DNA from 4 places in the Thalassotalea fonticola genome. Region 1 is predicted to be linked to each of the others. Evidence: predicted binding sites of a transcription regulator. Region 1 holds the regulator's gene; each other region holds the start of a gene.
What was found. Region 1 encodes LexA, which represses DNA repair genes until DNA is damaged. Its sites were predicted from a motif close to TACTGTATNNNNATACAGTA; they were not measured.
Positions count from the first base shown of each region.

Region 2: the regulator LexA is predicted to act here: its motif matches at 1,163-1,182, upstream of ruvA (Holliday junction branch migration protein RuvA).
Region 3: the regulator LexA is predicted to act here: its motif matches at 1,941-1,960, upstream of recA (recombinase RecA).
Region 4: the regulator LexA is predicted to act here: its motif matches at 3,837-3,856, upstream of RI844_RS03530 (LexA family protein).

Region 1 covers NZ_CP136600.1:3,851,104-3,857,473, reverse strand. The annotation lists gene def (peptide deformylase) at 1-515, opposite strand, end outside; gene RI844_RS15720 (hypothetical protein) at 1,014-1,544, opposite strand; gene RI844_RS15715 (hypothetical protein) at 1,617-1,994, opposite strand; gene RI844_RS15710 (TFIIB-type zinc ribbon-containing protein) at 2,213-2,710, shown strand; gene RI844_RS15705 (hypothetical protein) at 2,828-3,472, shown strand; gene lexA (transcriptional repressor LexA) at 4,054-4,668, shown strand; gene coxB (cytochrome c oxidase subunit II) at 5,047-6,370, shown strand, end outside.
Region 2 covers NZ_CP136600.1:1,146,055-1,152,424, forward strand. The annotation lists gene ruvB (Holliday junction branch migration DNA helicase RuvB) at 1-459, opposite strand, end outside; gene ruvA (Holliday junction branch migration protein RuvA) at 490-1,116, opposite strand; gene ruvC (crossover junction endodeoxyribonuclease RuvC) at 1,274-1,801, opposite strand; gene aspS (aspartate--tRNA ligase) at 2,118-3,899, opposite strand; gene cmoA (carboxy-S-adenosyl-L-methionine synthase CmoA) at 4,191-4,925, shown strand; gene cmoB (tRNA 5-methoxyuridine(34)/uridine 5-oxyacetic acid(34) synthase CmoB) at 4,942-5,907, shown strand; gene RI844_RS04875 (LysR family transcriptional regulator) at 5,937-6,370, shown strand, end outside.
Region 3 covers NZ_CP136600.1:4,512,564-4,518,933, forward strand. The annotation lists gene mutS (DNA mismatch repair protein MutS) at 1-1,614, opposite strand, end outside; gene recA (recombinase RecA) at 2,009-3,040, shown strand; gene RI844_RS18640 (homoserine O-succinyltransferase) at 3,198-4,109, shown strand; gene metH (methionine synthase) at 4,161-6,370, shown strand, end outside.
Region 4 covers NZ_CP136600.1:865,647-872,016, forward strand. The annotation lists gene aroG (3-deoxy-7-phosphoheptulonate synthase AroG) at 68-1,123, shown strand; gene RI844_RS03515 (DUF2750 domain-containing protein) at 1,126-1,512, shown strand; gene RI844_RS03520 (universal stress protein) at 1,722-2,159, shown strand; gene RI844_RS03525 (Y-family DNA polymerase) at 2,185-3,426, opposite strand; gene RI844_RS03530 (LexA family protein) at 3,414-3,827, opposite strand; gene RI844_RS03535 (SLC13 family permease) at 3,929-5,758, opposite strand; gene RI844_RS03540 (leucyl aminopeptidase family protein) at 6,032-6,370, shown strand, end outside.

The DNA of each region.
Region 1 (6,370 bases):
TCGACTTCACTGATCAAGTCTTTCGTCGATTCCAATTGGTCAATAAAAGTTAGCCCGTTCAAATGGTCTAATTCATGCTGGAAAATACGTGCAATGAAACCCGTAAATTCTTTTTTATGTTCATTATTTTGTTGGTCAAAATAACGTACAGTGATCTGACTATGCCTTGGCACTAAGCCACGCATACTCGGCACACTTAAACAACCTTCCCAGCCTTTTACTTTCTCACTCGAACAATGCAATATTTCAGGATTAATGATTGCTGTTGGTGCCATTAAGGGCGCGTCGGGATAACGTGCATTGGGTTTAGAACACATAATAAAAATGCGCACACTGTGATGAATTTGTGGCGCGGCAATACCTACACCTCCGGCTTCTGACACCGCCAACATCATTTGATTAATTAATTGCTGGCATTCATCGGCAAGTATATTTTCAACCTCAGCCGCTCTTTGTCTTAATACCGCATGGCCTAATTGAGCAATGGAATACGTACTGCTTTTAGCTTGATTCATTTTGCCTTAGTCTTAATTGTCACTTCAATATTTTTACTATCGCCCGCAAACCATTTTTGCACGTAGATAGACCCCAAAACAGGTGGCATTCCGTTTTCAGGTACCTCTTTATACCGAATACTGTTTTTATTGAGCTTTTCAAATTCGAATTTAATTACTTTCTCATCCACAACTAGTTCAACCTTTATTTAACGTATCCACTGCATTGTATAAGTGCTCGTGATCATTTGCTATATATTCAACTTATTATTAATGCTCGTAAATAAACTCTAGTGATCATAATTGTTAGTCTGTAATCGATAGAGTTTCTAATAATATTAATAGATAAATTCACATGATAATGAACTTAGAAATTATTCTCACTAACCTATAGTTGAGTAATAATGTAATACTTGCGGAAATGGAGGTGTCCATATACAAAGCGGAAGATTTCTGAATTGAAAAACCAGACCTCAAAGGGGCTGGTTTGTGCCATAACCTGCCAGTGAAGACTTGATATTATTGCTTTGTTTTTCGGTAAAAATACTCTTTTTGACCATTAGGGAACTTAAAAAAGAAGGTGTTGCCGTTGTCTGTTAAGAAAAACTTAAACTCCAGGGGTGCTGTTTCTTCAACCTCTTCCCAATCGTTTGCCTTTCTAAATAGCTCGTTAAGTTCGTTCAATTTCTTTTTAGATTTGTCGTCTTTTAATTCAGAGTAGAACTTAAAATCAATTGGTTTATGAAGGATGGTTATTAATTCAGCATTTGAGCTTAAAACCTTATAATTATAGTAACTGTGAGTACCTTCAATAGTTTTGTTTCCACTTGTCATTAATTGGGTGAATACATAAGATTCGTCATCAAAGACATAAAAACCATCTCCACACATTTTCACTTCGTAGCACTTCTTTATCTTTTTTGAATATTCATTAGATAAATCCAGTTCAGAAAGTGTTCTTTCACTGTCGTAATGCCACTCACCAATTAACTGATTTTGAGCCATCGATAAACATGGCATTATGCTTAAAAATAATAATAAATACTTCATTGATAATCATCCATGAATAGATTGTTGACGGGCTGCTGTTCGCTCTTATCTGACCTTAACTAAATCAAAGTGTTAGGTCAAATTATCGGTTCTAATATGTGCTAAGCCTTGTTCAGTCAGCCTATACAATGAGTTGTAGTATTCGTTAAAACCAACATATGAAATCAATTGTTCACTACATCCTTTGCAAGAAACAAAGTTAATACAAGTCCATCCACCTTCATGAGAATTCCCTGTTGGACCGAAGCCAAACAAGTTTTGGATATTTAGTAACTCTTCTTTTGAAAAATCTTCTTTCCAGTTCCAGGTAGCATGTAACAATGACTCGAACGGTATAATATTTTTAGCTTTGCAAACAGGGCATTTAAATTTATACGGTGCACCTTTGCCACCATCGTAAAATGGTTTTCGGTCATGTTTGGGCTGGGTGTATAACTTGATAACTTCCATTTTCTCGTAGGCTAATTTGTTAGGTGTAAAAGGTCTGCTGTTCGCTCAAAGCCGACCGTGGCGACAACTAAAAACTTGTGGTTTTACAATAACATCATGTATTGTATATTTACAAATGATTAAGGTCGCCCAGAGGCTATATTGAGAGATGATAGCTGAAGTTGTGTCTCTTTCAGTATTACGTAGTTTAAATTCAAATGAACAAGGAAAGCAGTTAAATGAAATGCCCAAGAACAGGTACTCAACTTAAAACCATTAAGGTTGGCGGTATGGAAATTGAAATATCTGAAAGCTGCGGTGGAGCATTCTTTGATAACTCTGAATTGGATAAATTTAAAGACCCTAAAAGTGTTCGTGGTTCCGCATTAGTAAAACATCTAAGACAATTCAAAAACACTTCTCTGAACGAAAAAGAGAGGATTAAATGCCCTAAGTGTGAAAATACAGTAATGATGAGACGGTATTTTAGTCCATTAAAAGTCTTAGAAATAGATGAGTGTCCTGGTTGTGCTGGTATTTGGTTAGATACCGCTGAATTAGAAAAACTTCATGAAAATCATTTAACGGAACGTGAACGAGCTTTACTTAGAATTGAAATGAAGAACGATATCTATATACCCAATATTGACGCTCCTCTTCATAGAATTATGCGAAATGGTGAAAATCGGTTAGCATCAGTTTTTGAGATGGCTACTTATATTATTGATGATTATTAGAATAGTCGGCTTTGAGCGATAACCCGCCATTCAGTATTGTGTTTTAATTTAATATTGAAGCTATCATTTTAGCCTGTTCTTCTTGTACAGGCTTTTACTTTTATAGGAAGCTGCTACATGGATTTAAAGAGTGTTTTAACCGATGGCGTAAGTGATTTTTACAGTGAAAAATATCAATCAGCATTAGATAAGTTTGTATACTTCTTTGACAATACCTCTGAGAGTAGTGAATGGGCGGGAGTTAGATTATCATTTGGTTTATCTACATGGGGTGAGCTTGCTAAGGTATACCCTGACGCAAAAGATAAGCTGGTAGCAAGAAAAAATATAGCTTTAAAAGAGTATAATTCTGATCCCACAAAGGAAAAGTTTAAAACCTTTGCAAGTATTTGTAGATACTTAGGTTTAGGTAATGAAGTCCTAGACATTTTTTATCAATATCACTTATCAAACAAGCAATATGCCCAACTAACTTTTGACCCTACGTATGAATACTTGATAGAGGCTGAAAGGTATTCTATTTGTGCTGAGTACATAGATTATTCAAAAAAATATGAGCATGTTTTTTATGTGTTTGGAAGAACTGACAAAGTACCTTTAGAAATTAAGTTATCTCATTTAAAAAAAGCGCTAATTCCATTATTCAAAATATTGAATTTAAACCCCGACTCCGAAATATACGCAAAATATACTCAAAAATTAGTAAAAGATTTAAATAAACATGATATACAAAGCCTATATGTCGAAATCATTAATGGCTAAATTGGTTCGTTCAATACTTCCGTTCATGGCACAAACCTGCCGGATGAAGTCACCTTAAAACTGGAGGAGATCCCATCCAAAAGCATGATGGGATGACGGAGTGTTTTTCTAATATCGAATGGTGGCTCATGGCACTGAAGGGACGGATCGAGGTGCAAACTTGGGCATTGGTTGCTTTACTCAATAGCCTGCATGGGAGCATATAAGGGCCTTGAACCAAATTTCACATTTCATTTTTTTAAACCTCTCAATGATGCCTATTGGTTAGTGCTATGTAACTCTACTCACCGTTATCGCGCTTATAAGCTCACCCAACATAAAGTATTTTTACTGTCAGCTCCTATTTCACATAGACCATCCATATAAAGTCAAATATAACAATACTTTATAAACATTCCTACTTTGCATAGTTGGGAATTGACTTAAATATGCAATTTCCCCCCTCTGGACAAAATATCAATTGGAACTGGAAACCACACACACAAATTAGTATTTAAAAATAATAAGTTGCGTTTAATTTATAGCTGTATATACTGACAGTACAATGTACTGTACAGAAAAACAGGTTACTCAAAAATAATATGCGCCCACTTACCAATAGACAGCAACAAATATTTGATCTCATTAAAGAAAAGATAGCCGATACCGGAATGCCACCTACGCGTGCTGAAATTGCTGACTTCTTTGGTTTTAAGTCGGCGAATGCGGCTGAAGAGCATTTAAAGGCTCTCGCTAAAAAAGGCTTTATCGAAATGTTGCCAGGTACTTCTCGTGGCATTCGTTTAGCCGAAGAGCATATTGAAGAAGAAGGTTTACCATTAATTGGCCGAGTTGCCGCCGGTGAACCAATATTGGCGCAAGAGCATGTTGAAGAGCATTACAAAATAGATGGCAACCTGTTTCATCCTGCCGCTGATTACCTATTACGGGTAAATGGCGAGAGCATGAAGGATATTGGTATTTTAGACGGTGATTTATTAGCGGTGCATCAAACAACTGATATTCAAAATGGGCAAGTTGTTGTTGCTCGAGTTGAAGATGATGTCACCGTAAAGCGCTATAAACGTGACGGTAATGTGGTTTATTTACATGCTGAAAATGAAGATTTTTCACCTATCGTTGTTGATTTAGCCAACCAACATTTCAATATTGAAGGTCTAGCTGTTGGTGTTATTCGTAGTGCTGACTGGATGTAGTCTATAGCGACTTTACCAGTACAAAAAACGAACTACAAAAAGGCTGAATTATTTATTTAATTTAGCCTTTTTCTTTTGCCTGCACCCCTTTAATTTCGCCTAACCCATTCAAATTTAGTAGTATTTGCTCTACAGATTTCTCATTAAAAAAATTAACTTTTTTCTAACAAAGCACTAGACCTTGTTTAAAAATTAAGTAATTCTAGAGTGGATAATATACAAATATTACACTGTAGACTCCCTACCCCATTCATCGATGTAGGTTTTTTACGTAACACAATAATAAAAATAAATTACGGAAATTAGAGACATCGAATAAAGATGTATCTTGTCCTTATTTCTGTATTTTCTAGGCTAATAAAGCAGAGGAGATGTCGAGTGAAGAGACGTAACCTGGGTTGGCTGTTGTTGGGAAGTTTAATTTCCAGTTCAGCTTGGGCAGATATGCAACTGAATATGACAAAAGGGGTGACAGATGTCAGCCAAAATGTCTATGAACTGCATATGTTGGTAATGTGGATTTGTACGGTAATTGGTGTCGTTGTTTTTGGCGCTATGTTCTGGTCAATGATATTCCATCGAAAGTCCAAAGGGGCAAAACCTGCCACATTTCATGAAAGCACCAAAGTAGAAATTCTTTGGACCGCGATTCCAATTTTAATCCTTATCGGTATGGCATGGCCTGCGACCACTACATTAATTAATATGGAAGATAACAGTAATTCTGATATCACCGTTCAGGTTACTGGTTCACAATGGAAATGGCATTACAAATATTTTGATCAAGATATTGAGTTTTACAGTGTTTTGTCTACACCTAAATCACAATTTGATAACCGTGAAGGTGACAATGGCGAAAAGTGGTCAAATGAAAATTATCTTTTAGAAGTAGATAAGCCATTAGTAATCCCAGTAAACCGCAAAGTTCGTTTCTTGATCACTTCCGATGATGTAATCCATTCGTGGTGGGTACCAGCATTTGCAGTTAAACAAGATGCTAACCCAGGTTTCATCAATGAAGCTTGGACACTTGTAAATGAACCAGGTATTTATCGCGGCCAGTGTGCTGAGCTTTGTGGTAAAGATCATGGTTACATGCCGATAGTTGTTGATGTTCGCTCGGAAGTTGATTACGAGCTTTGGATTAATGAGCAAAAAATTGCCATGACTAAAGCCGCGGAAGCAGAAGCACAATCGCTTACCGCTAAACTTCCTATGGAAGAATTAATGACACTGGGTGAACAAACTTATGCCGCGCACTGTGCTGCATGTCACCAACCTACAGGTATGGGTTTACCTCCTGCATTCCCTGCTCTTAAAGGCAGCGAAATGGCAACAAGTGCAGATAAACTTGGCGATCACATTAATGTAGTTTTCAATGGCCGTTCTGGTACAGGTATGCAAGGTTATGGCAAGCAATTATCACTTAAAGAAATTGCTGCCGTTGTAACTTATGAGCGTAACGCCTGGGATAACAACACAGGCCAAGCAGTACAACCTGCCGATGTTAAGGCTGCAGTTTCAGGTAATGATGGCGCATCGATTTCTGACGCGGCACCTGCTGCAGCGGTTGAAGAAGCAGTAGCCGTTGAGACAGCAGAAGTTAGTTTAGACGACTTATCTATGGATGAGTTGATGAGCAAAGGTGAAGCAGTATACAACACCAGTTGTGCCGCTTGTCACCAAGCTTCAGGCGCTGGTA
Region 2 (6,370 bases), 2.2 Mb from region 1:
TGAACGAGCAGCAGGCCCTTCACCTATCATAATATCTAATTGATAATCTTCCATTGCTGGGTACAAAATCTCTTCTACCACAGGGCTTAATCGATGAATTTCATCAATAAATAATACATCGTTTTCTTCAAGGTTGGTCAATAGTGCGGCCAAGTCACCGGCCTTTTCCAAGACTGGACCTGAGGTGGTGCGAATATTCACGTCCATTTCGTTGGCGACAATGTTTGCAAGCGTTGTTTTACCTAAACCGGGAGGGCCAAATATAAGCAAATGATCAAGGGGTTCACCGCGATTTTTAGCCGCTTGAATGAAGATTTCCATTTGCTCTTTTACATGATCTTGACCGGTATAATCGGCAAGCATTTTAGGGCGAATAGCCCTGTCTATGGTTTCTTCTTCACGATTTGCCGTTGGCTCTATTATGCGCTCTGGTTGTATTAGCCTGTCTGCTTCAATCATAGTGTTTACTTATTTATTTGTTGTTTAATTTTATAGCATTGATTTAAGAGCATCACGGATCAACTCTTCTGAACTCATATCGTCAGCAAAAATTGCTTTAACCGCCTTATCTGCTTGTACAGGCTTATAACCAAGAGATACCAAGGCGGTAATTGCATCATCCTTATTAGAAGCCGCTGTTACCAAAGAGCTATCAGCTGAAATTAAGTCTATTGGCATATTATCTGTTGCTGGTGTAGCGATATCATTACCCCAGTCTTTTAACTTATCACGCATTTCAATGAGTAATCGCTCTGCAGTTTTCTTACCAACACCTGGAATTTTAACTATTGTGGCAACATCATCAAGAGTTACACAATGCACGAATTGCCCGGCTGACATATTTGATAAAATCGCGAGAGCTAATTTAGGACCGACACCGTTTACTTTAATCAACAAACGAAACAGCTTACGTTCAGTTTGATTGGCAAAACCATACAGTAATTGTGCATCTTCACGCACTACAAAATGGGTATAGATCACCGCTTCTTGCTCAAGCTTGGGCAGATGGTAAAAGCTTGTCATGGGCAAGGTAACTTCATAACCTACGCCATTACATTCAAGTAATATTTCAGGTGCTTGCTTTTCAATTAAAATGCCGCGTAAACGTCCTATCACCGCTATTTCCTATTATTGTTGGTGCGATTTAATATGCAAACAATACCACTGTATAAATATATAGTAAACAAAAATAATTAGGGTCAGATCTAAATAAGATCCCGAATCGTATTCGGGACAACGCTAGTGCGTCGATTAATGATTCTGCCCCTGATACTTATCTAAGGCGGCCACGTACGGTTTTAGTTGCTCGGCCAGACATTTTTATCAATGATTCATAACTGTGCGCATGGCAAATTGCTACCGCGAGTGCATCAGCAGCATCTTCTTGCGGTGTTGCCGGTAGTTTTAAAAATGATTTCACCATATGCTGTACTTGTGATTTATCAGCCGCCCCCGTGCCAACAACGGCTTGTTTTATTTGCCTTGCCGAATATTCAGATACTTCAATACCGTTGTTGGTAGCAGCAACTATTGCCGCGCCTCGAGCTTGGCCTAGCTTAAGCGCTCCACCGGGGTTTAAGCCCATAAATATTTGCTCAACAGCAACCATGTCGGGTTTAAATTGCAAGATCAGTTCAGATACACCGGCAAAGATGATTTGCAGTCGTTCAGGATGGTTATCGCCGGCAGACAAGGTTTTAATGCAACCGCTGCCTAGGTAGGTAAATTTTCGTCCCTGCTTTTCAATAACGCCATAACCGGTTAGCCGTGAACCTGGGTCGATTCCTAAAATTATGCTCATTAAAATTTTTATACTTATAAATATTTTGCTATTAAGATGACACAGAAAAACAGGAAATAAAAGTAGCTTACATTTCGACTCTTTATATACTCCCTAACAGCGGCGACATCACAACCATATGGATACTCGAACAAGCAGGGTATGACGTAATTAAACACCGTCATTGCCGCGGATGCGGTAATCCATGCTTTTCGTTTCTCGTTTCTAAAAAACATAACCCTCAAAAGGCTCCATGCCTGTCGGGTATAAGTACATCAATGTACAAAAAAGCCTTGTTTGATCACTCAAACAAGGCTTTTTGACAACACATTAAACACTACTCAGCGTCAGCTTCTTCTGGCTCTTGTGGAATGGCTTGTATACCAAGTTCTACAAGTTGAGCCGGATTTGCTTTACTTGGTGCATTCGTTAATGGGCATGCCGCCGTTGTTGTTTTCGGGAATGCCATAACGTCACGAATTGATGTAGCGCCAGTCATTAACATTACGATACGGTCTAAACCAAAGGCTAAGCCTGCATGTGGCGGTGTACCGTAGCGCAGCGCTTCTAATAAGAAACCAAATTTCTCTTGTGCTTCTTCATCGCTGATCCCCAAAATTCTAAATACTGCCGCTTGCATATCTTCATTATGAATACGAACAGAACCACCACCTAACTCACAGCCGTTTAACACCATATCGTAAGCATTCGATAATGCACCAATTGGATTAGCTTCAAGTTCTTCAGCCGTTACTTTTGTTGGTGCAGTAAATGGGTGATGCAAGGCGTGTAAGCCGCCATTAATTTCTTCAAACATTGGGAAATCAACAACCCAAAGAGGTTTCCACTCATCTGAAACCATACCTAAATCTTCACCAAGTTTAAGACGAAGTGCGCCTAATGATTCTGTAACCACATTATATGTGTCAGCGCCGAAGAAAATAATATCGCCGGTCGCTGCATTAACTCGTGTTAATAACGCCGTTACTTCTTCATCTGATAAGAACTTCAAGATTGGTGATTGTAATCCGTCACGACCTGCATCCACGTCGTTTACTTTTAACCACGGCATACCTTTAGCGCCGTAAATACCAACGTACTTGGTGTAATTATCAAGCTTTTTGCGTGAAAGTTCTGCTGCCGCGCCAGGTACTTTAATTACCGATACACGACCTTTTGGATCATTAGCAGGACCTGAGAAAACTTTAAATTCAACGTCTTTTAAAATATCAGCAACATCTACGATTTCAAGCGGGTTACGCAAATCTGGCTTATCTGAGCCGTAACGAGTCATTGCCTCTGCGTAAGTCATGTGCGGAAATTCACCCAAATCTACATTTAGCAGACTTTCGAATAATTCACGGATCATTTTCTCAGCAACAGCCATCACTTGCTCAGCAGACATGAAAGACGTTTCAATATCTATTTGAGTAAATTCAGGTTGACGGTCAGCACGTAAATCTTCATCACGGAAACATTTTACGATTTGGTAGTAACGTTCCATACCTGACATCATCAGCAATTGTTTAAATAATTGTGGTGATTGTGGTAAAGCAAAGAAGTTGCCCTTTTGCGTACGTGAAGGTACTAAATAATCGCGCGCTCCTTCAGGCGTTGCAGCCGTAAGGATTGGTGTTTCAATATCCATGAACGCTTGGGCTTCTAATGAAGCGCGAACTTGTGATGTTACTTTTGCACGAAAACGTAAACGTTCAGTCATCTCAGGACGACGTAAATCTAAATAACGATACTTAAGTCGGTTTTCTTCACTATTTTCTTGGTTGGAATCAAGCGGTAACGGTGCAGATTTATTTAAAATATTAAGCTCTAAACCTAAAACTTCAATTGCCCCCGTTGCCATAGTTTTATTCACTTGTGATTCAGGACGAGCGCGAACCTTACCTTTAATTTGTACACAAAATTCATTTCTCAAAGTATTTGCTGTCGCTAACACGTCTTGTAAATCAGGATCAAAAACAACTTGTACTAAACCTTCACGGTCGCGTAAATCAACAAAGATCACCGCACCCAAGTCACGACGACGGTTAACCCAACCACAAAGTGTTACTTCTTGACCTACGTGAGATTCGTTAACCTCACCACAAAATAAGCTACGCATTATTGATAATTCCTGAATATAATTTTGCTATGCATCTTAGTAAGAGTTTTTCTAGTTATAAATATCACTAAATCAACTATGGTTTGCGCTGTTTCTATCAGTGATAAAAATCATTTTTGCAGCAAACAAGATGCCTAAATTTAAAAGCGGTTATTATAAAGCAATCAACACCAATGTCACCTGAATTAGAGTCTTTAACCGTAACTTTTAGTAAAAAACAAATGACATTAATTTTTATAACGCGAACTTTTAGGATAAAATGTTTATACGCTTTTTAAAATCTGTATATTCATGAGTTCTAAAGAAAAAGATTTAATTTATTCATCACCAAAAACACGCGTTGAAGATTTCCGCTTTGACGCCCAAGTGGTCGAAGTATTTCCTGACATGATCAAGCGTTCTGTACCGGGTTACAGCACGATTATTGAAACAATTGGTCAACTAAGTGCTCGTTATGCGCAAGATGACACTAACATTTACGATCTGGGTTGCTCTCTGGGCGCAGCAAGTTTAGCAATGCGACAGAATATTATTGCCGATAATTGCAAAATTATATCTATTGATAACTCAAAAGAAATGGTTGAACGTTGTCAAATTCACGTCAACGCTTTTAAAGCAAAAACACCTTGTATGGTAAAACAAGGTGACATTTTAGCTGAAGACATGCACAACGCTTCCGTTATTGTGTTGAACTTTACTCTACAGTTTATTGCGCCACAACATCGACAAACGTTGTTAAACAATATCGCCAAAGCTCTAGTGCCAGGTGGTATTTTAGTGTTATCTGAAAAGATTTATGATGAAGATCCGGTGTGTATGGATTTGTTAAATGATTTGCATCACAATTTTAAACGAGCCAATGGCTACAGCGATTTAGAAATAGCGCAAAAGCGGGCCGCCATCGAAAATGTAATGAAGCCCGATCATTTAAATACTCATTTACAACACTTGCACGAAGCTGGCTTTAGTCATGCCACGCCATGGTTTCAATGTTTCAACTTTTTCTCTTTAATCGCGATCAAATAGTGATATCAACAAATCTATGAAAGAATTCAACAAATTTTATCAACAAATAGCCGGTAACCGCTTAGCCCATTGGTTAACATGTTTACCCGAGCAACTTAGTACTTGGCAAAAAAATGACTTACATGGTGAGTTTGCCAAGTGGCAAAAAACTATTGATGCCCTACCAAATACAAAACCAAGCGCTATTGAATTAAAAAACAGCGTTACTGTTGGTTCAGCAGATGATATCAGTGAAGGTGAACAAAAGCGCATTAGTAATTTATTGATGAATTTTAAACCTTGGCGGAAAGGCCCGTATCATATTCATGGTGTACATATAGATACCGAATGGCGCAGTGATTTTAAATGGGATCGTTTAAAGCCACATATCAGTGATTTAAAAGACCGTTATGTATTAGATATTGGTTGTGGCAGTGGCTATCACTTATGGCGTATGCGCGGTGATGGCGCAAAGTTCGTTGTTGGCGTTGACCCTACGCAATTATTCATGATGCAGTTTTTAGCGATGCAACATTTTATCAAAGATGACGCTGTTAATCTTTTACCTTTAGGTGTCGAACACCTACCAAAGTTAAAGGCGTTTGATACGGTGTTTGCTATGGGCGTGCTTTATCATCGTAAATCACCAATCGATTTTTTACAGCAACTCAAAGCGCAATTAGCCCCAGGCGGCGAATTAGTGTTAGAAACCTTAGTTATTGAAGGCGATAAACATACGGTGCTAGTACCTGGTGATCGTTACGCAAAAATGCGAAATGTTTGGTTTTTACCAAGTTGTGATGCATTAGTTTTTTGGATGCAACGTTTAGGTTTTAAAAATGTACGCGTGGTAAATACCGACAAAACCGCCTTTGAAGAGCAGCGCCAAACGCCTTGGATGGAAACAGAGTCGTTAGAAGACTTCTTAGACCCGAACGATCCATCCAAAACCATCGAAGGTCACCCTGCACCATTGCGTGCCATTATTGTAGCCAACATTTAATCGACTAAGTATAAGCAAAAGAGTTTACTATGGAAAAAGTATTTCGCGCAAAAACCACCATAGAACAATGGCGAATTTTTCATGCTGTGGTTGAACATGGCAGCTATGCAAAAGCCAGTGACGCACTGAATAAAAGCCAGTCTTCGTTAAACCATGCGGTTGCCAAATTGCAATCACAGCTTGGTTTAGCACTATTAGAAGTTGAAGGCAGGCAGACTAAAATTACCGAAGCAGGTACAGCCATGCTGCGCCGCTCAAAAAAATTGTTGGAAGATATCCAATCAATTGAAGATTTTGCCGATACCTTAAATGGCGGTTGGGAAGCAGAAATAACCATCGCCTGTGAAGTGTTGTATCCAAAACATCGTTTACTAAAAGCCTTACAACAATATTGGCCACAAAGTCATGGTAGTCGATTAAAAATTACCGACGAAGTGATCTCCGGCTCGACCGAAGCAATTAA
Region 3 (6,370 bases), 660 kb from region 1:
AAGTTGATCAAATAATTCATCGTATAAGCGTTTTTCTAAGGCAAGGTATCGGCTTTGTGCTGTTAGAACTTTCTCTTCATGAGATTTTAGCTCTTCGGTAATAAATCGTTCGTTGTTTTTAAGAGTTTGTCTGCGAATATATTCCACAGGTACTTCATTTGACTCTCTTCGACTTATCTCAATATAAAAACCATGAACTCGGTTATAACCAACTTTTAATGTGCTGATCCCGGTTTTTTCACGTTCACGTTGTTCTAATTCTGCTAAGAAGTTACTCGCACCTTGGCTTAAGTTTCTCAGCTCATCTAGCTCGCTATTATAGCCGGGAGCTAATACGCCACCATCTCTAATCAACACTGGTGGGTTTTCAATAATGGCTTTACTTAACAATTCATGTAACTGTGGAATTGGGCGGCTAACATTTGCCAATTGCTGCATATAAGGTTGAGAATTTAATAACAGAAGTTGATTAAGCTCTGGCAACAAACCCAACGCATTACGTAAGCGGGCAAAATCTCTTGGGCGCGCGCTTCTAAGAGCAATTCGAGCGATAATTCGTTCAATATCACCAATACCTTTAATGGTATCGAAAATATCTGTTTGTACGTCCTCGCTAATAATTGCGGCAATTGCATTTTGACGATTCTCTAGTGCCTCTATGTTCCTTAGCGGAAAGTGCAGCCAACGCTTTAATAACCGAGACCCCATAGGTGATGCAGTTTTATCAAGAACCGAAGCTAAAGTATTATCGCTACCGCCTGAAAGGTTTTGCGTTAACTCAAGGTTTTTACGGGTGGCAGCATCTAAAATTACCCCTTGAGCATAGGCTTCTGCTTTTATACTTCTAATGTGTGGAAGTTCACTGCGCTGAGTATCTTTGACATATTGCAATAGGCAACCAGCAGCAGCTAAGCCGTAATGATATTCATCAACGCCAAAGCCAACCAACTCTTTTGTGCCAAATTGCTTATTTAAGATTTTGATCGCAGTATCTAAATCATACTCCCAGTCAGGACGACGTCTTTTGCCTTTTATTTGCTCAATCAAGTCTGTATGTTCAAATGATTCTGGATATAGTAACTCTGCAGGTGTTAAGCGTTGCAATTCAGCTTGTAATTGCTCTTCATTGTTTGGCTGGCAAAGGACGAAGCGACCGCTGCTCATATCAAGGTAAGCAATGCCAAATTTTTCTTTATGAGCAAAAATAGAGACAAGTAAGTTGTCTTGCTTATCTTCTAATAATGCTTCATCTGAAATGGTTCCGGGTGTAACAATGCGTACAACTTTTCGTTCAACCGGTCCTTTACTGGTGGCTGGATCGCCAATTTGTTCACAAATGGCTACGGATTCACCCATTTGAACCAGTCGAGCTAAATAATTTTCAACTGCATGATAAGGAACACCGGCCATAGGTATTGCGTTGCCACCAGTTTTTCCTCTGGCAGTTAGAGATATGTCCAGTAGATCAGAGGCTTTTTTAGCATCATCAAAAAACAACTCGTAAAAGTCGCCCATTCGATAAAACACTAGAATATGTTTGAATTCTGATTTTATTTTTAAATATTGGCGCATCATAGGGGTGTGATTAGATTGCGCAAAAAGATCGTCTGTCATTTATTAGCTTTTGTATTTATTAAAGTTATTTTGAGTTCGGCAAATTAATTGGAAAATAGATAAAATAGGCCGTGATTCATAGCGTATATGGATGGTAAAATATTATTACTCGAAGCGCAAAGCAAGATATCATTAATTAACAATATAATTATCACTAAACTACTGTATAAAAAATCTAAATTTTAATTTTTATTACTGTATATAAAACCACGCTTGTGTGTGTTTATATTTTTTATTAAAAATAAATAGATTATTAATTTCTTATTTATCAGGTTGTTAAGTGTTTTTGTTGTTGATTTTAAGAAAAAATAAAATTTAGTAGTTGATACTGTATTATTATACAGTATACTGAGTGCATAACTACTGGATAAATAGAAAAATATTGGAGATTTTAATGGACGCAAATAAAGAAAAGGCATTATCAGCAGCCCTAGGTCAAATTGAACGTCAATTCGGTAAAGGTTCAATCATGAAGCTAGGTGATAACCAAAGCATGAACGTAGAAACAATTTCTACCGGCTCGCTTGCTTTAGATGTTGCCCTTGGTGCTGGCGGTTTACCAATGGGTCGTGTTGTTGAAATCTATGGTCCAGAATCTAGTGGTAAAACGACACTTACTTTAGAAGTAATTGCTGAAGCACAGCGCAATGGTAAAGTATGTGCGTTCGTTGATGCTGAACATGCTCTTGATCCAATCTATGCAGAAAAACTTGGTGTGGATATTAATGAATTGTTAGTGTCGCAGCCAGACACTGGTGAACAAGCATTAGAAATTGTTGATATGTTAAGTCGCTCAGGTGCGGTAGATGTTATCGTAGTCGATTCGGTTGCAGCACTTACGCCAAAAGCTGAAATTGAAGGTGATATGGGTGATAGTCACATGGGCTTGCAAGCTCGCATGTTGTCACAAGCAATGCGTAAATTGACTGGTAACCTAAAGCAATCAAACACCATGCTTATCTTTATTAACCAAATTCGTATGAAAATTGGTGTAATGTTTGGTAACCCTGAAACAACAACCGGTGGTAATGCGTTGAAGTTCTATGCTTCTGTTCGTCTAGATATCCGTCGTATTGGTGCTGTGAAAGAAGGTGATGAGATTACCGGTAACGAAACCCGTGTTAAAGTGGTTAAAAACAAAATTGCACCGCCATTTAAACAAGCTGAATTCCAAATTTTATACGGTTTAGGTATCAATAGTTTAGGTGAGCTTATCGACTTGGGTGTTAAGCATAAAATGGTTGATAAAGCTGGTGCATGGTACAGCTGCATGGGCGAAAGAATTGGTCAAGGTAAAGCAAATGCAACTAAGTACCTTGCAGAAAACACAGCAATGGCGAAAGAGTTAGAAGCTAAGTTACGTGGCTTGTTACTCACTACTGTTAAAGATTCAGAAGATGAAGAAGTTGTTGCTGAAGTAGAATAATATTCAATACACTATTATTTAATAAACCGCTCACTGAGCGGTTTTTTTATGTCTAAAGGTAAATAATAAGTTTATTTAGACGTCTATACGTTTAGATGTTGACATTTCTATATGGTTGGGTAGTATTAAGTTTTTACTCTTTCATAGGTCTGTATTAATGCCGATTAAAATCCCTGATCAACTTCCTGCCTTGGCTGTACTCGCAAATGAGAACATCTTTGTCATGTCTGAAAATAGGGCTGTTAATCAAGATATTCGACCAATGCAAGTAGCAATATTGAATTTAATGCCTAATAAAATTGAAGCAGAAATTCAAATATTACGCATGCTTTCCAATACACCATTGCAAATCAATATTGAATTTGTACGTTTAAATTTAAATGAGTCTAAAAATACGCCTAAGGCACACTTAGATGAGTTTTATTGTTTATTCGATGATATTAAGCATAAACACTATGACGGCTTGATTGTTACTGGTGCTCCTTTAGGCCAGCTTAATTATGAAGATGTTTCTTACTGGGACAAAATTGTAGAAGTGTTTGAATGGTCACAAACAAATGTAACATCAACGATGTATTCATGCTGGGCTGCGCATGCTGCGCTATACTACCGTTATGGCTTAAACCGAAAATTACGGGATAAAAAGCTTTCAGGTGTGTATCTTCATAAAACATTAGATTCAATGGAACCATTAACACGTGGCTATGAAGAAGAATTTTCAGTACCGCATTCACGCTATGGTGAAATTGATAAAACAATTTATCAAAGCGTCGATGAACTAAATATTTTAGCTGAATCTAAGCAAGCAGGAGTTTACTTGGTTGCTACAAAGGATAAGAAACATGTCTTTGTAACCGGACATCCTGAATATGATGCTTGTACCTTAAGTGATGAATATCAACGCGATATAAACGTCGGAGTTGATACCTTCATACCCGAAAATTATTTTAAATTTGATGATGTAAATAGCATCCCAAAAAACAAGTGGCGTAGCCATGGCTGCTTATTGTTTAGCAATTGGCTAAATTATTATGTTTATCAAATTACTCCTTACAACCTTGAAAATTAGCTCTGTTAAAATTAGTACAAGCAGCAATTATTTAATTCAGAACCAGGAACTATTACGGTGAAATCTCCAACCACTATTTTATTAGAGCAACAACTGCAAGACCGAATTTTAGTACTTGATGGTGCTATGGGTACTATGATCCAAGATCATAAATTTGAAGAGCAAGATTATCGAGGTACCAGGTTCGCAGATTGGCATTGTGATGTGAAAGGTAACAATGATTTACTTTCAATCACCCAAAGTGAAGTTATAAAAGATATCCACCGTCAGTACTTAGTAGCGGGTGCTGATATTATTGAAACTAATACATTTAACTCTACTACCATTGCCATGGCTGATTACGATATGGAAGATATCAGTCGTGAGATAAACTTAGTTTCAGCACAAATTGCTCGCCAAGTTGCAGATGAAATAAGTTTAACAACCCCGGATAAACCAAGGTTTGTTGCAGGTGTGTTAGGGCCAACTAACCGTACATGTTCTATTTCACCTGATGTAAATAATCCGGCATTTCGAAATGTAAGTTTTGATGAGCTAAAAGACGCATATATTGAATCTATTCTTGCCTTAATAGAAGGCGGAGTAGATATTATAATGCTCGAAACTATCTTCGATACGTTAAACGCAAAAGCTGCTGTTTTTGCTGTGGAACAAGTGTTCGCCGATCTAGGCTATCGCTTACCCCTAATGATCTCTGGCACAATCACAGATGCTTCGGGTAGAACCCTATCAGGGCAAACTACTGAAGCATTTTATAACTCATTGCGTCATGCTGACCCTATTTCATTCGGCTTAAACTGTGCGCTTGGTCCGGTTGAGCTTAGGCAGTATGTAGAAGAGTTAAGCAATATCTCCGACTTCGCCGTTTCAGCCCACCCAAATGCGGGTTTGCCAAATGCCTTTGGTGAATATGACTTTACTGTTGAAGATATGAATGAGCATATTATTGAATGGGCTCAAGCTGGCTTCTTAAATATAGTCGGCGGTTGTTGTGGTACCACACCTGCACATATAAAAGGTATTGCCGATTCAGTTGCAAGTATTAACCCTCGTAAAATCGAAGCTAAAAAAATAGCGTGTCGGTTATCAGGGTTAGAAGCGCTAAATCTTGATGAAAACAGTTTATTTGTTAACGTTGGTGAGCGTACCAATGTGACAGGTTCAGCCATATTTAAACGCTTAATAACCGAAGAAAAATACGATGAAGCAATCGCCGTAGCGCTCCAGCAAGTTGAAAATGGGGCGCAAATAATTGATATCAATATGGATGAGGGCATGCTTGACTCCTATGGGGCAATGGTTAAGTTTCTAAACTTAATTGCTGGCGAGCCTGATATCTCGAAAGTACCTATCATGCTTGATTCCTCTAAATGGGAGATCATGGAGGCAGGCTTAAAATGTATTCAGGGCAAGGGCATTGTTAACTCTATTAGCTTAAAAGAAGGTGAGGAAGCGTTTAAGCATCATGCTGAACTCGTTCGTCGTTATGGCGCCGCAGTAATTATCATGGCTTTTGACGAAGTTGGCCAAGCTGATACCAAAGATAGAAAAGTAGAAATTTGTCAACGAGCTTATCGTATATTGGTTGATGAGGTTGGCTTCCCGCCGGAAGATATCATCTTTGATCCAAATATTTTTGCGGTAGCAACTGGTATTGATGAACATAACAATTATGCCGTAGACTTTATTGAAGCCACTAAAGTTATTAAGGAAACTCTACCGCATGCGATGATTTCTGGTGGCGTATCAAATGTGTCGTTTTCATTTCGTGGTAATAACCCGGTACGTGAAGCAATCCATGCAGTATTCCTTTATCATGCGATTAAAAATGGCATGGATATGGGGATTGTTAATGCCGGGCAATTAGCAATTTATCAAGATGTTCCTGAAAATTTATTAAAAGCTGTTGAGGATGTTATTCAAAATAGCGATGAAGATGCGACAGAACGTCTGTTAGAGGTTGCTGAAGAGTATCGTGGCCAAGGTGGTCAAAAAGCTGCTGGAGCTGACTTAAGTTGGCGTGAGCTACCGGTAATCAAAAGATTAGAGCATGCATTAGTAAAAGGCATTAATGAATTTATTGTTGAAGATACTGAAGAAGCAAGGTTAGCAGCAGCGCGACCTATCGATGTTATCGAAGGGCCGCTAATGGACGGGATGAATATCGTTGGTGACTTATTTGGCGAAGGTCAAATGTTCTTACCGCAAGTGGTAAAATCTGCACGAGTAATGAAGCAAGCTGTGGCGCATTTACAACCTTT
Region 4 (6,370 bases), 1.9 Mb from region 1:
TGATCAATTATTTAATGGACTTGGTATTAATAACCTAACTAAGACAATTACCCGTAAAGAGAATAACATGCTTTATCAAACTGATGACGTTCGTATTAACAAACTTAAAGAACTTTTACCTCCTGTCGCTTTACTCGAGCGCTATCGTATGAATGAAAAAGTTGCGAAAAGTGTTGTTGGTGGTCGCGACGCTATTAGTAACATCTTAAATAATAAAGACGATCGTTTGTTAGTGGTTATTGGCCCATGTTCAATACACGATCCTATTGCGGCGCTTGAATATGGCAGCCGTTTAAACAAATTACGCAATAAATACAAAGACAGCCTTGAAATTGTGATGCGTGTTTATTTTGAAAAACCGCGTACTACGGTGGGCTGGAAAGGGCTAATCAATGACCCTAATTTAGACGGTAGTTTCCAAATCAATGAAGGCTTACGTATTGGTCGTAAATTGCTACTAGAATTAAACGACATGGGCTTACCAACTGCCGGTGAATACTTAGATATGATCACCCCGCAGTATATGGCCGATCTTATGTGTTGGGGAGCAATTGGCGCTCGCACCACAGAATCACAAGTACACCGTGAATTAGCTTCTGGTTTATCTTGTCCTGTTGGCTTTAAAAATGGTACTGATGGCACGATTAAAGTTGCCATAGATGCGATAGGCGCAGCCAGTGCTCCGCATCACTTTTTATCAGTAACTAAACTAGGCCATTCAGCTATTGTTGAAACCAAAGGTAACCCTGATTGTCACATCATTTTACGTGGCGGTAAAAAGCCTAATTATCAAGCGGAAGATGTTAACGCAATTACTGAACAGCTAGAATCGGTAAATTTACCTGCTAAAATTATGGTAGATTTCAGTCATGCCAACTCAAGTAAAAAGTTTGAGAACCAAATGCTTGTTTGTGATGATGTATGTACGCAAATGACCAGCGGTAATGAATCAATCTTTGGTGTAATGGTTGAAAGCCACTTGGTAGAAGGTCGTCAAGATATTGTTGATAATAAAGTTGAAACTTATGGTCAAAGTATCACCGATGCCTGTATTGGCTGGCAAGATACTGAAGTATTATTAGAGAAACTGGCGAAAGCTTCTACTCAACGTATGCAGGGCTAATTATGGTTCTAATTGATAAAAACAGTGTAAAACTTTCTGATGAGCAACGTTATGAATTGTTCATGCAGAATTTAATGAGCGAGCGTCAAACGTGGATCTTAACCGACGAACACGGCGCGGTAATGCTTACTGAAAATGAAGAAGATTACGTGCCATTTTGGCCGACAGAAGAAACTGCTTCATTATGGGCGACTGACGAATGGGACCACTGTCAGCCAAAACTTATCAGCTTTGATGAGCTAAAAGAAAAATGGTTACCGGGTATGGAAGAAGATGATTTATGTTTAATTATTTTCCCAACCACCCAACTAACCGGGCAAGTATTTTACCCTTGGGAATTCAATCAGGTATTAGATAAAAAACTCACAAAATTAGCTCGAAAGAATTAACCTCACGCAACAATAACTTCCCTAAAGGCGCCATTATAGCGCCTTTTAATTAATATCCTTTTTCATTTGATCTAGATCACATTGAGGGTGTTTAATTAAAAGAAAAGCCTCCTATACCCTATAATTTAAAGTGTAATACCGTTTAAATTTTACGGCTAAAAACACCACTGTTCTAAGCAATTTACTTGATTAAATGAAGGAGTATAGTAATGAATAAAGTTTTATATACTGTTGGTATTGACGGTAGTGAATGGAGTTACAGAGCTGTTGAGCGCGCTATACACCTTGCCGAATTTACTGATGCCAGAGTGAAGCTTGTTTATGTTTTGCAATGGCCACACATAACACCCATTAGTGTGGGCGGCGTGGACCCTTTTGTTTTTAACCGTGAAGATGAAGAAAAACGAATTAATGACAAGGTAATAAAGCCATTAATTGCTAAATTTAGTGAAAAAAATATCCCCCTTGAAAGTGAGTTGATTTTTGGTGAGCCAGTGCACGAATTGAGTAAGCAAGTTAAAAATGAACACGCCAATATGCTTTTTCTAGGGCGTAGGGGGCGTTCAGTCTTTGGAGATTTAGTACTCGGTAGTGTTGCCAATAAATTAGCTCATGTTGTTGGTATTCCCGTTGTGCTAGTGCCTTAATTATTATGGTTTTATCAGATTGTTTCTAGCAGTGTATTTTAGGAATATCTTGCCATTGGCTGGTAAATCTTGGCGACATAAACTCGCGTCGCATATGAAATTTCTCTGTGTTCATTGCGCCAAGTTGTAATGTGCCTGAGCCATAGCGGTTATTAATGGCATCAAGGCACTGCATTAATTCAATATTGTTAGTGTCTTTGGCAAATAAATCAGGCTGATAAATATTGGTATCTAATTCTATTGCGCCAACGCCACAACGATAAAATCTAACTCCAGGGTAGTATATTTTTTGCACCGCGGTTGCTACACAGGAGGCAATGTATAAAGTGTTATCGGTTGGTGAAGCAAACTGCACCTGCACAGCGTTTTTGTAATAGTCATCATCGTGCGGAGAGCTTGAAGCAAAGACACTGATACGTTTGATCAGTGATTGTTGCTCACGGACTTTTTTGGCAACAATGTAGGCGTGAAATACTAATGCCGATCTCAACGCATTAAAATCAGTTAGACGCTGGCCAAATGAACGGGTTGAAAATATTTCTTTTTTAGCCTGCTTTACATCATCCCATGACAAACAACTGATACCATTTAATTCGTTAATGGTGCGTTCCACCAACACTGAAAACTGTTTACGCATTTGTTTCGGATTTTGCTTGGCCAAATCAAACGCCGACTTTACCCCAAGCACGTTAAGCTTAGCGCCAAGCTTTGAACCTATCCCCCAAACTTGTTCAACCGTCATGCGTTGCAAAATATCTTTTTTATGAGTATCGGCTATGGCAACGCCATTAAAGCCACTGAGTTTTTTGGCGGCATGATTCGCGGCTTTGGCTAATGTGGGCGTAGAGCCAAAGCCTACACCCACAGGTAAACGAGTTTCTTTCCAAATAGCTTTGCGTATTTGCTGACCATAATCGTGCCAATCATTAATACAGGCATAATTGTTAAAAGACAGAAATGCTTCATCAATCGAGTAGATATGCTGGTTGTCACAAAATCGCGATATAACATTCATCATCTTTTCTGATAAGTCAGCATATAACTCATAATTTGATGAGCGTACGACAACACTGTGCTTTTCTAAAAAATTTTTTACTTGAAAGTAAGGCTTAAATTTAGGAATGCCAAGCTTTCTGGCAATAGGGCAAACAGCACAAATACAACCATCGTTATTGGTTAGCACCACAACCGGACGGTTTCTTATGCTTGGATCAAAAACCTTTTCTGCCGAAGCATAAAAAGATACCGCATCAACTAAAGCATACATGCGATGATTTCTGGCGCTTGCTGATGTAAGCGAATAGAACGGGTAACGACACCTTCAATTTGAAAGTCATCACCACGGGTAATGGTAACAGGCGAGTGTGTTGATGATGCTGAAACTAACCTTGCTTGTACTTTATCGAGAATTTTGCAAACAAAGCAACCATTGTAGTTAGCGACTATCACATCGCCGTTTTTACAATTCAGTGACCGATCAACAATTAAAATATCACCATCATAAATACCTACGCCTTGCATCGAGTCACCACTGGCTTGGCCAATGAAGGTGGCATCGGGATGATTTATCAATAGTTGATCTAATGATAAACCTAGCTCTTTGTATTCTGCTGCAGGAGATTCAAAGCCAGTAATTCCAGCTTCTGCATATATCGGAATTATTTTCATAAGCACCTATACTGTAAATATGTACAGTATAGGTGCTTTGAAGGAAAAAAGAAACAATCTGTTGTTCAATAAGTAGAGAAAACGCTTGCTAAAATACGTCTCTACAAATACATCCAACTTAAAACAAATGACAAGGTGACCCACATTAAAATAATAAGTGGTATGCCTACACGCATGAAGTCAGAAAACTTATAACCACCTGCATTCATTACTAATACATTGGTTTTGTAAGCCATTGGTGTGGCAAAGCTTAAGTTAGCGCCAAATAATACCGCTAATACAAACGGCTCTACCGGTACGTTTAGCTGATTAGCAACCGATATTGCTATAGGCGTACCTATAACTGCAGCAGCGTTATTGGAAACAATGTTGGTGAGTACAGCAAGCAGCAGCATTAACGCTGACAAAATACCTGCCGGAGGCAAATCAAACGCTAAGGCAACAAACATTTGTGCCATATATTCAGCGCCACCTGTTTTCATCATCGCTGCACCCAGTGCCAGTGATGCCGCAACGATGAGGATCACTTGGCTACTTAATGCTGAAGATGCATCATCCCAGTTAATACATTTTGTTGCTAATAATATCAATACGCCACAGAGAGAGCTTACTGCAATGGGCAATAGCCCTAAAGCCGCGACTAAGATTACAGAGATAAGAATGCCAAGAGCAAGGGGAGCTTTTTTAGAGTAGGGCAAGTTTGCCGCGCCATCAATAATAAGCAAACCACGCGCTGCCTTCAGGACATTTACTTGCTCATCGTCACCTTGAACAAGTAGTACATCGCCTGTTTGAATTGGCACCTTATTTAGACTTCTGCGGCCAAGGTCCATGGCTTTACCATCACGATGCAGAGCTAATACGGCTACACCAAAACGCTCTTTAAAATTAGCTTGCTTTAAGGTTTGGCCATTAAGGCCAGACGATTGTATAACGACAATTTCGGCTAAGGTTTGTTTTTCTTCAACTAAAGGGTGCTCAGAGTCTACTTTATGTTTCTCGGTATGCAATGTCGCGTTTAAAACGGTTTCATATTCTTTTAACCTGTCTGGATAATCTTTAACTTTTAAGCGATCGCCGGCTTTAATTTTTGTATCGGGTAGGGGAATAACATTGCGGTAATCGGGTTTACGTTGAATAAACTCTATCAACATTTGATTATCGGTAAGCTTTCTTATTTCAGCAACGGTTTTACCTACACATGAGCCTTCTTCATTTATATTTAAATATCCGCCAAAGATCCTCGGAGATGTATCAGGTAAAGAAGGCGTACGATCAGGAATAATTCTTGGTGCAATTAGCCACAAATATATAATAGCGATTGCGGCAGCGATTAAAGCCGGCGGGGCAAAGTCAAACATACCAAAACGGCGAAAGCCCATATCACTGGCAACACTGACAACTAAGAGATTGGTCGATGTACCTATCGTTGTTGTCATACCGCCTACCAATGTAGCCAGCCCCATTGGTAATAACATCGGTGAAGAGTCAGTTTTTGTCCGTATCGCGACACTGATTAATATCGGTAAAAATAACACTACAATAGGCGTGTTATTTACAAACGCACTTAATGTTCCGGCAACAAGTAAAGTAACCAATAACGAGAGAGTAGGGCTTATTTTCCAGAGCTTGGCTAAATTACGGCCAATAGGTTCAAGTGCACCTGTTCTTACTAAAGCATGACCGATGATCATTAATCCACAGACGGTTACAAGGGCTTCATGACCAAAGCCATAAAAAAGTGAAGATGGCTCTAAGTGAACGCCATTATCTTCAAACGGAAAGACAGTAAATACCAACGCTAATATAGCGATTACCGCTAAAGAAGAGGTTTGTAGAGGAATATCATCACGACGAAAAAAATATAAGGCGATAATCGTTATTAGCAACATCGCTAAGGCATGATTATTGGGGAGATCAGGTATAGTCATTTAGCACTCTTTGTTATTGGTAAAGTTAACTTAACTGGATTAACTCCAATTAACTATAATCGATTTTTAATAACGTACAGAATTTTGATGCTATATGATCTTAGCTCTTATGCCAATAACTTATTTTAGGTTATTAATTCTTATAAGTTTTTTCTTAAAAGTAGAGGAAGAATAAAAATAGATATAAAAAACAGCTGTAAAGGTTTTAACTAAACCTCTGTTGATGAGATAATTAGTTTAATTGTTCAATCTCTGCATACCTTAAGGAAAGAAATGAGCTTAGTAAACACGACTGAAAACACCACTGTTCCATTGTTTATTGTTTGCCAACAAGACTTTGAAAGTTGGTTGTTGAGTGAAACTAAACAAGTACAAACATGGCTAAAACAAACGAAAGCAAATAATGGCGTATCATTAATTCCTGATACATCAGGAAAACTACAAAAAGTGGTTGTGGTTCTTGAAAATCCCAGCCACTATTTTTCCTGCGGCGACCTCGCTAAATTGTTACCGATTAATCATTACCAATTGCATGCCGATGAAGAATTACAAGAAGCGATTGCCTTTGGTTGGGTAATGGGCTGTTATCAATTTGATTTATACAAAACATCT